2 regions of the Pseudomonas alkylphenolica genome follow, and region 2 is predicted to be linked to the other one. Evidence: riboswitches for the same ligand, from Rfam matches in the RefSeq annotation. Region 2 holds a riboswitch; the other holds the start of a gene.

Region 1 (4,413 bases), 2.2 Mb from region 2:
GGTAATTTTCATCGAGCAGAACTTCGGCCCGCACATCGAGCAGAAGTGCGCGACCTTGGCCGAATCCTTGGGCAGGGTTTCGTCATGGAACGAACGTGCGGTGTCCGGATCCAGGCCAAGGTTGAACTGGTCTTCCCAACGGAACTCGAAGCGCGCCTTGGACAAGGCATTGTCACGGATCTGCGCGCCCGGATGGCCCTTGGCAAGGTCGGCAGCGTGAGCGGCGATCTTGTAGGTGATGATCCCGGTCTTGACGTCATCCTTGTTCGGCAGGCCCAGGTGCTCCTTGGGCGTCACGTAGCAGAGCATGGCGCAACCGAACCAGCCGATCATCGCCGCACCGATACCGGAGGTGATGTGGTCGTAACCCGGGGCAATATCAGTGGTCAGCGGGCCGAGGGTGTAGAACGGTGCTTCGTCGCAGCATTCCAGCTGCTTGTCCATGTTCTCCTTGATCAACTGCATCGGCACGTGGCCAGGGCCCTCGATCATGCACTGGACATCGTGTTTCCAGGCGATCTTGGTCAGTTCGCCAAGGGTCTCCAGTTCGCCGAATTGCGCCGCATCGTTGGCATCAGCAATCGAACCCGGACGCAGGCCGTCGCCCAGCGAGAAGCTGACGTCGTAGGCCTTCATGATTTCGCAGATTTCGTCGAAATGGGTGTAGAGGAAGTTCTCTTTGTGATGCGCCAGGCACCACTTGGCCATGATCGAACCACCACGGCTGACGATACCGGTAACGCGCTTGGCGGTCAGCGGCACATAACGCAACAGCACGCCGGCGTGAATGGTGAAGTAGTCCACGCCCTGCTCGGCCTGCTCGATCAGGGTGTCGCGAAACAGCTCCCAGGTCAGGTCTTCGGCGACGCCATTGACCTTTTCCAGGGCCTGGTAGATTGGCACGGTACCGATCGGCACGGGCGAGTTGCGGATGATCCACTCGCGGGTTTCGTGGATGTGCTTGCCGGTGGACAGGTCCATGACCGTGTCCGAACCCCAACGGATACCCCAGGTCAGCTTGGCCACTTCTTCTTCGATCGAAGAGCCCAGCGCACTGTTACCGATGTTGCCGTTGATCTTCACCAAGAAGTTGCGGCCGATGATCATCGGCTCCAGTTCAACGTGGTTGATGTTGGCCGGAATGATCGCGCGACCACGGGCGATCTCCTCACGGACGAACTCGGCGGTGATTTCCTTGGGGATGCTGGCACCGAAGCTGTGGCCCGGGTGCTGCTGGTCGAGCAGGCCGGCGGCGCGGGCTTCCTGCAGCTTCATGTTCTCGCGGATGGCGACGTATTCCATCTCGGCGGTGATGATGCCCTGGCGCGCGTAGTGCATCTGGCTGACGTTGGCGCCGGCCTTGGCCCGGCGCGGATTGCGCACATGGGCAAAACGCAGCTTGGTCAGCTCGGCATCCGCCAGACGCTGCTGGCCGAAGTCCGACGACAACCCGGGCAGGCGCTCGGTGTCACCACGGGCGTCAATCCAGGCCGAACGCACATCGCTCAGGCCTTTGCGCACGTCGATGACGACATTGGGGTCGGTGTAGGGGCCGGAAGTGTCGTAGACCAGCACCGGCGCGTTGGCTTCACCGCCGAAATCGGTCGGAGTGTCGTCCAGGCTGATTTCACGCATCGGCACGCGGATGTCCGGGCGCGAGCCTTCGACATAGATTTTGCGCGAACGGGTGAACGGCTGTACGGACTGCTGATCGACCTGGGCCGACTCACTCAGATTGGTCAGGTATTTTTCTTGTTTACTCATCACAGGCTCTCCAGACGGCTTCCTAGCAGTGGAATGTCGGGGAGAACCTGAAAGGCACGGACGCACCAGGAGCGGTGCTGTGCCAGATGTGCGGGGATGCCTGCAGCTACTTACGGCTGGCTCGACATTCCCGGACCTGACACAAGAGACTCGCCGGGAAAGCGAGAAATCTTGTTCCCTACGCAGGCGCTAACCTGATCAGGTTCAACGGGATCCGGATTATCCGATCTCAGCCTCAACGCAAGGCACCCCGACAAGAACGCGCCCAGTCTAGACTGGACGCCGCTGCAAAGCCAACAGTACAAACACGGTGACGATAAATGGTGTAATTGGCCGATTGTTGCAAAGTGCCCGCGCATCTACACTCACCGGTTCAGAAAGACTCAATCGTTCAAGGATCGCCCTATGCTGCGCAAACTTTCACTGGCCCTTGCCGTGTCTTGTGCTATCAACGGAATGGCCTGGGCAGCAGACGCGCCCTTGTCAGCGAAAACCGATCTGGTCAGCGTCTATCAGGAGGCTGTGGATAACAACGCCGACCTCGCCGCAGCCCGTGCCAACTATGGCGCGCAAAAGGAAGTGGTACCCCAGGCCCGGGCCGGCCTGCTGCCAAATCTCTCGGCCGGTGCCGAGATGCAGAGCACCCGGACCAAGCTCGATGAACCATCGACTACCTCCAACCGCAGCGGCAATTCCTGGTCGGCAACCCTGGCCCAACCGGTGTTCCGTGCCGATCGCTGGTTCCAGTTGCAGGCTGCCGAAGCGGTCAATGAACAGGCGGCGCTGGAGTTGTCGGCCACTGAACAGAACCTGATCCTGCAAACAGCCGAGAACTATTTTGCGGTGCTGCGCGCCCAGGACAACCTGGCGTCGACCAAAGCCGAAGAAGCCGCTTTCAAGCGTCAGCTGGATCAGTCCAATGAACGCTTCGATGTCGGCCTTTCGGACAAGACCGACGTCCTGCAATCCCAGGCCAGTTACGACACGGCCCGGGCCAACCGGATCGTCGCGCAACGCCAGGTCGATGACGCGTTCGAAGCACTGATCACCCTGACCAACCGCAACTACGACGCGATCCAGGGCATCCGCCACACCCTGCCGGTGCAGGTCCCGGTACCGAATGACGCCACGTCCTGGGTCGAAACCGCCGGCAAGCAGAACCTCAACCTGCAAGCGACCAACTACGCCGTCACCGCCGCCGAAGAAACCCTGCGCCAGCGCAAGGCCGGGCACGCGCCAACCCTGGATGCGGTAGCGCAGTACCAGAAAGGCGACAACGACAACCTCGGTTTCACCAACCCCAACCTCGGCGGGCCCATCAGCGGCGACGTCGAACAGACCAGCGTTGGCCTGCAGTTGAATATTCCGATCTACAGCGGCGGCCTGACCAGCTCGCAAGTGCGCGAGGCCTATCAGCGCCTGAGCCAGAGCGAACAGCAGCGTGAAAGCCTGCGTCGCCAGGTGGTGGAAAACACCCGCAACCTGCACCGTGCGGTCAATACCGACGTGGAGCAGGTGCAGGCACGCAAGCAGTCGATCATCTCCAACCAGAGCGCTCTGGAAGCCACCGAGATCGGTTACCAGGTCGGTACCCGCAACATCGTCGACGTGCTCGATGCCCAGCGCCAGCTGTACACCTCGGTGCGTGACTACAACAACACCCGCTACGACTACATCCTCGACAACCTGCGCCTGAAGCAGGCGGCGGGCACCTTGAGCCCGCAGGACCTGACCGACCTGAGCCGCTATCTGAAGCCGGACTACAACCCGGACAAAGACTTCCTGCCACCTGATCTGGCGGCATTGGCCAAGGCTAACTTCGACGCCCGGCCTTAAACAGCATCGCGGGGCAAGCCCGCTCCCACCGGATTCAACACTGCTCGGTGGGAGCGGGCTTGCCCCGCGAAAGCTTCAGAGCAACCGCCCCAAGCCATCCAGCAAGCGCTGCAACGCGCCCTGGTTGGCCTTCATCACCGCCCGCCCCGCCTCGCCCATACGCCGCGCATCCTGCGGCAACTCGATCAGTCGCCGGATCTCAGCCGCCAGCCCCTGGGCATCATCCACCTCCTGCAAAGCGCCAGCGTTGCGCAGCATCGCCGCGATCTCCAGGAAGTTGAACAGGTGCGGGCCGCTAATCACCGGCAATGACAGAGCTGCTGGCTCCAGCAGGTTATGCCCGCCATTGGGCACCAGGCTGCCGCCGACAAAAGCGATATCCGCCAGGGCATAAAGAAACAGCAGTTCGCCCATGGTGTCGCCGAGCAGCACTGCCGTATCCGCGGCCACCGCGGCAGCACTGGAACGGCGGACAGTCGGGAACTGTGCCGCGCACAACTCAAATACGCTGTTGAAGCGCTCCGGATGCCGTGGCACCAGGATCAGCAAGGCATCGGCATGGTGCTCCAGCAACTGGCGGTGCGCGGCGAGAATCACTTCGTCCTCGCCCTCATGGGTGCTGGCGGCAATCCACACCGGGCGCTGAGCGGCCTGCCACTGCTCACGCAAAGCCCGAGCGCGCGGCAACAGCTGCTCATCGATACGCAGGTCGAACTTGATCGAACCGGTGACCTGCACACATTCAGCCCGCGCGCCCAACTGGCGAAAGCGCTCAGCTTCGGCCTCGGTCTGCACCGCGATCAGGCTCATTTC
Region 2 (4,413 bases):
AGAGCAGGTGCGCGGGGTAACTGGCGATCTCTTCACCAGTGCTGTGCCAGTGAGTCGGCCTGGAGAGGAATTAAGGGTCCCAGTCCCAGTACAGCAACTTATGGCACTGGACCGTCAAGGTGTAAAAACTGGCAGTATGAGGTGATGGGTGAGGCCGAGTATAGCTCGGCGATAACACCGATAGCAGTACGACTAAACGGGTATGAAAATTGGAGCACTGTACCAGATCAATATCTCTATATTGGTCGTCCTGTAACTGTTGCTTCTCGGATTACACTTGAACTACTTCGTTCAGGCTCGGCTGGGGATCCGGCTGCTCTAACCAGCATACGGCCCAGTGGTATTAGGAGAATCCTATTGATTGAACAGTCAGCTAGAGTTAAATGGTCCTTCGATGGCACTGTCGACTACTTGAGGTTTCATGCTTACGGCGTTCAGGTTGGGGCCCCGACAATAGCGTTTTATGACGATTTGGGTTTGGTTGCTCAGCAACAATTACCTCTTGTTCATGAGCAAACCTTCGAATATACCGCTCCTGCCGGAAGAAATATTCGCTGGGCAGAGATTACCGCTTCACACCTCGATTACTCTTTTGCGATTTACGATGTGAGTTGGCGTTACGCAGACATTGCCATTCGTTAAAACATCATGGATGCAACCGATGTGTACAGGCGTTTGCTAAAAGGGAATCGTTGTAAGAAAGGGGGCTTAGTGCCCCTTTCTTACAGCGGATAAGTCCACAGCGATCAAAGCCTGCACTAATGCGGCGGAGTAGTATCAGCTAGAAAGCGTCGACTGCATCGCTGGCAATGCCAGCTCCTACAGTCAAACAGCATCCAACCCCATCTGCCAAAAATCTGCTTCCAGCCGCGAAGCCTGGGCAAACACCTTGACCAGCTCAGCAAACCGCCGCTCAGTCATCGTCCGCGCGGCCAGATCATCCAGATGCGCCCGCGCTGCCGTAGCAACACCCTGATACCCAGCGCCAGCATACTCGGCAATCCAGTCCCGATACGGATGATCCCCCAGCGCATCGACCCCTTGCGGCGTCAGGTTACGCCCAATCTCGGCATAACCGATCACACAGGGCGCCAACGCCACATGTAGATCCAGCAGATCCCCAGCCGCCCCGCAGTCCAGCACAAAGCGCGTATAGGCAACCGTCGCCTGATGCTCCGGCGTCGCGGCCAGGTCCTCAGGCGCCAAGCCCCAACGCTGGCACAAGCGCACATGCAACTCGGTCTCATCGAGAATCGCCGCCAACCCTGCCTGCGCCGCGCGGATATCGTCCAGCGTGCGGCTCTTGTAGGCGGCCAGCGCCCAGGAACGGGCGAACTGGATCAGGAACAGGTAATCCTGCACCAGGTACTTGCGAAACGCCGGCTGGGCGAGGGTGCCCGCGCCCATCTGACGGACGAAGTCGTGGTCGACGTAACTGTTCCAGTCGGCAGCGGCGGCCTGTTTCAGGCGGTCAAAGATGTCCATGGCTTATCCCTTGATATCGTAAGCAGCGTCGAAAAAGGCGTGTTCCAGCGCAACTGCACGCAGGAAGAAATCGGTACTGATCTGCGCTTGCGCCGGCCCCACCCGGTCCAGTTCCGCACGTAGAAACGCCACGAAGCTCTGGAAGTCCGGATTGTCGTGCAGGGTGATCCACTCAGCATGCTCGAAACGCGGAGGCAGTTGCTTTGGCGCGCGCAGGGCCCAATCCAGATACAAGCCTTCGGCAACGTTCAGCACCGCCAGGGCCGCAGCATAGGAACGGGTGGCCGCCGCCTCACGCATGATCGCCTTGAAGCCCGCGGTCGGCACTGAATCGGGTGCCTCAAGGCGTTGCGCCTCAGTGACCCCGAGCGCCTCGAAGGCGCGCAGGAAGTAGGTGTTCTCCTCACCCGAAATCACCCCGGTGAAGCGCCCCAGGCGGATACGCGCCTCGAAGGTGTCGGCACTGGCAATGGCCGCGCCGAGCAAGGTCAGGAAGGCGTCAATGAAGCGGTGGTCCTGGATCAGGTAATTGACCAGCACCGCATCGTCGAGGGTGCCGTCGAGCAGTTCGTTAACGAAACGGTGCTCGATCGATTGCGTCCAGCTCGGCTCACTCTGGCGGCGAAGGGTATCGGTGAAGCGTTCGGTCATTGGGCTGTCCTCAAAGATGGCGACAGCGAGACCGGGTAAAGCTGACATGGGCGGCCTCGCAGTGAGACCGGCAAAAAGGCAGGTTGGCAATCCCCATCCCTTCGCCGGCATGATCCGGATCAGGTTCGAAGGGTCACCGCGCTGCAGCTGTCAGCGGTTTCTCAGCCCGTTGCCGGGCTCCCCTTGGTGGCCGAATCTATACAGCAAGCGGGCAGGATTGTCACGTTGGCTGCTAGTGAATGCTGGAAGCCAACTCGAAGATCGGCATGTACATCAGGATCACGATCAAGCCGATCAACAGGCCGATGAATGTCATCAGCAAGGGTTCGAACAGACGCACGAACCACTCGATCCAGCGGCTGATTTCTTCGTCGTAGAAGTCGGCGCTGCGCTCCATCATCTGCCCGAGATTGCCCGATTGCTCGCCAGCCCGCAGCAAGCGCAGGGACACCGGCGTCACCAGTTGCCCGGCCTCCAGCGCCGCCGACAATGACAGGCCTTCGCGCACCCGCTCACAGGCATGTTCCAGGCGTTGCTTGGCAGCGACGCCGAGCAGGCCGCGGGCCATTTCCATGGCGGTGAGAATCGGGATGCCGCCTTGCAGCAGGATCCCCAGCGAGCGGTAGAAACGCGCCAGTTCATACATCACCAGGCGCCGGTGCAGGGCAGGCAGGCGCTCCATCTGGCGGTTCAGCCAGCGCCGTACCCGGGGATCACGGCGCAGTACAAACAAACCCGCCATCGAGCCGAGAAAGCCCAGGCCCAGCGGAGCCTGGTGAGCATGCAGGAACATCCCGGCCTGCATCAGCCAGCGCGACAGCCACGGCAGTTCGGTGCCCAGGCCTTCGAACACCAGGCTGAAGCGCGGCACCACATAGCCGAGCAGAAACAGCACCACGCCACCGCCGACCAGCAACAGCAGCAATGGATAGATCGAGGCGCTGACGATCTTCTGCCGCACTTCGTCCATGCGCTTGCGATAAGCGACGTAGCGCCCCAGGGCATCCCCCAGCGCGCCGGTCTTCTCGCTCGACTGTACCAGGGCGATATACAGCGCCGGGAACACGCTGGGTAATTGCCCCAAAGCCTGGGAGAAGGATTTGCCTTCATAGAGCAGGCGCACCAACTCGCCGAGGGTCTTGCGCGCCTGTGGCGCCGACTCTTTTTCCGCCAGGCTTTCCAGCGCATCGATCAGCGGCAGGCCGGCATTGAGCAGGGTGGTCAGCTCCTGGCTGAACAGCACCAGGTCGAAGGTTTCTGCGCGCCGCCATCGCAACTTCGCAAAGCGCTCGCAGTTACGCACGCTGACCACCCGCAAGCCTTGTTGCTCGGCCTGCAGGCGGGCCTGGCCGGCGTCCTGGGCGTCCAGCGTGAGCAGGACCACACCGGATTTCCCCAATGCCTTGAGCTCGTAGCGCATGTGTCGATCCTCCGCTTATTGCCAGCTGGTGATCTCGGCGTTCTCGCCGTCGCCGCCAGGCTGGCCGTCCTTGCCCATGGAGAGCAGGTCGTACTCGCCGTTTTCACCGGGTTGGCGGTAGATGTAGTTACGCCCCCAAGGGTCCTGAGGGACTTTTTTCTGCAGGTAAGGGCCAGACCAGCGGCTCTCATCGCTGGGCGCGGTGACCAGCGCCTGCAGGCCTTGCTCGGAATTGGGGTAATGCCCCACTTCCAGGCGATACAGGTCCAGCGCCTTGCTCAAGCCTTCAATCTGCGCCCTGGCCACCTTGGCCTCCGAGCGTCCCAACTGACTGAAGTACTTGGGGGCAACGATGCCGGCAAGCAGACCCAGTACCACCAACACCACCAGCAGTTCGAGCAGGGTGAACCCTTGTTGCGAGTACTTTTTTTTGTTCATGACAAGGCCCTCCGTAGTGCGCCTGCAAGGGCTTATGCAATTGCCGTGCGCGTCTGCGCCGAGCCTTTGCGCCACGGGCCCGGCAAGGCGGCACAGTGCTTGCGTCAGTGGATAAAAGCCTCGGCAATCGGGGCATATCCCCCACTTTTCGGGGAACGCAAACGGGGAGGGCGTGACGATGCACTGGCTCACTGCAGGACTCTTTGTATGGCTGGCGTGGACCCACCAGGTCCAGGCCGATGTGTATATCTCCATCAAGACCGACGGCAGCTACGTGCTGTCCAACGTCCACCGACCGGGTCGCACCTATCAACGGGTGATCAGCGAACCCGGGGTAAGCCTGGCCGGCAGCGGCCAGGCGCAACTGATCACCGGTATGCCCTATGCCGAGCTGGTGGCGGCGGCGGCCGAGGCCAACG

The links. A riboswitch is a leader RNA that binds a small molecule or an ion and turns the genes downstream of it on or off. The one in region 2 is predicted to bind thiamine pyrophosphate.
Region 1: linked by a shared signal. The riboswitch ahead of thiC (phosphomethylpyrimidine synthase ThiC) and the one ahead of PSAKL28_RS13915 (TenA family protein) in region 2 are both predicted to bind thiamine pyrophosphate.

The regions. Positions count from the first base shown of each region.
Region 1 is NZ_CP009048.1:5,262,932-5,267,344, forward strand. Features, by position in the region: gene thiC (phosphomethylpyrimidine synthase ThiC) at 1-1,764, opposite strand, end outside; TPP riboswitch at 1,923-2,027, opposite strand; gene PSAKL28_RS24165 (TolC family outer membrane protein) at 2,170-3,600, shown strand; gene waaA (lipid IV(A) 3-deoxy-D-manno-octulosonic acid transferase) at 3,676-4,413, opposite strand, start outside.
Region 2 is NZ_CP009048.1:3,067,458-3,071,870, reverse strand. Features, by position in the region: gene PSAKL28_RS13930 (hypothetical protein) at 1-145, shown strand, start outside; gene PSAKL28_RS13925 (hypothetical protein) at 358-642, shown strand; gene PSAKL28_RS13920 (TenA family protein) at 826-1,485, opposite strand; gene PSAKL28_RS13915 (TenA family protein) at 1,489-2,136, opposite strand; TPP riboswitch at 2,216-2,330, opposite strand; gene PSAKL28_RS13910 (type II secretion system F family protein) at 2,369-3,556, opposite strand; gene gspG (type II secretion system major pseudopilin GspG) at 3,572-3,994, opposite strand; gene PSAKL28_RS13900 (lytic transglycosylase domain-containing protein) at 4,173-4,413, shown strand, end outside.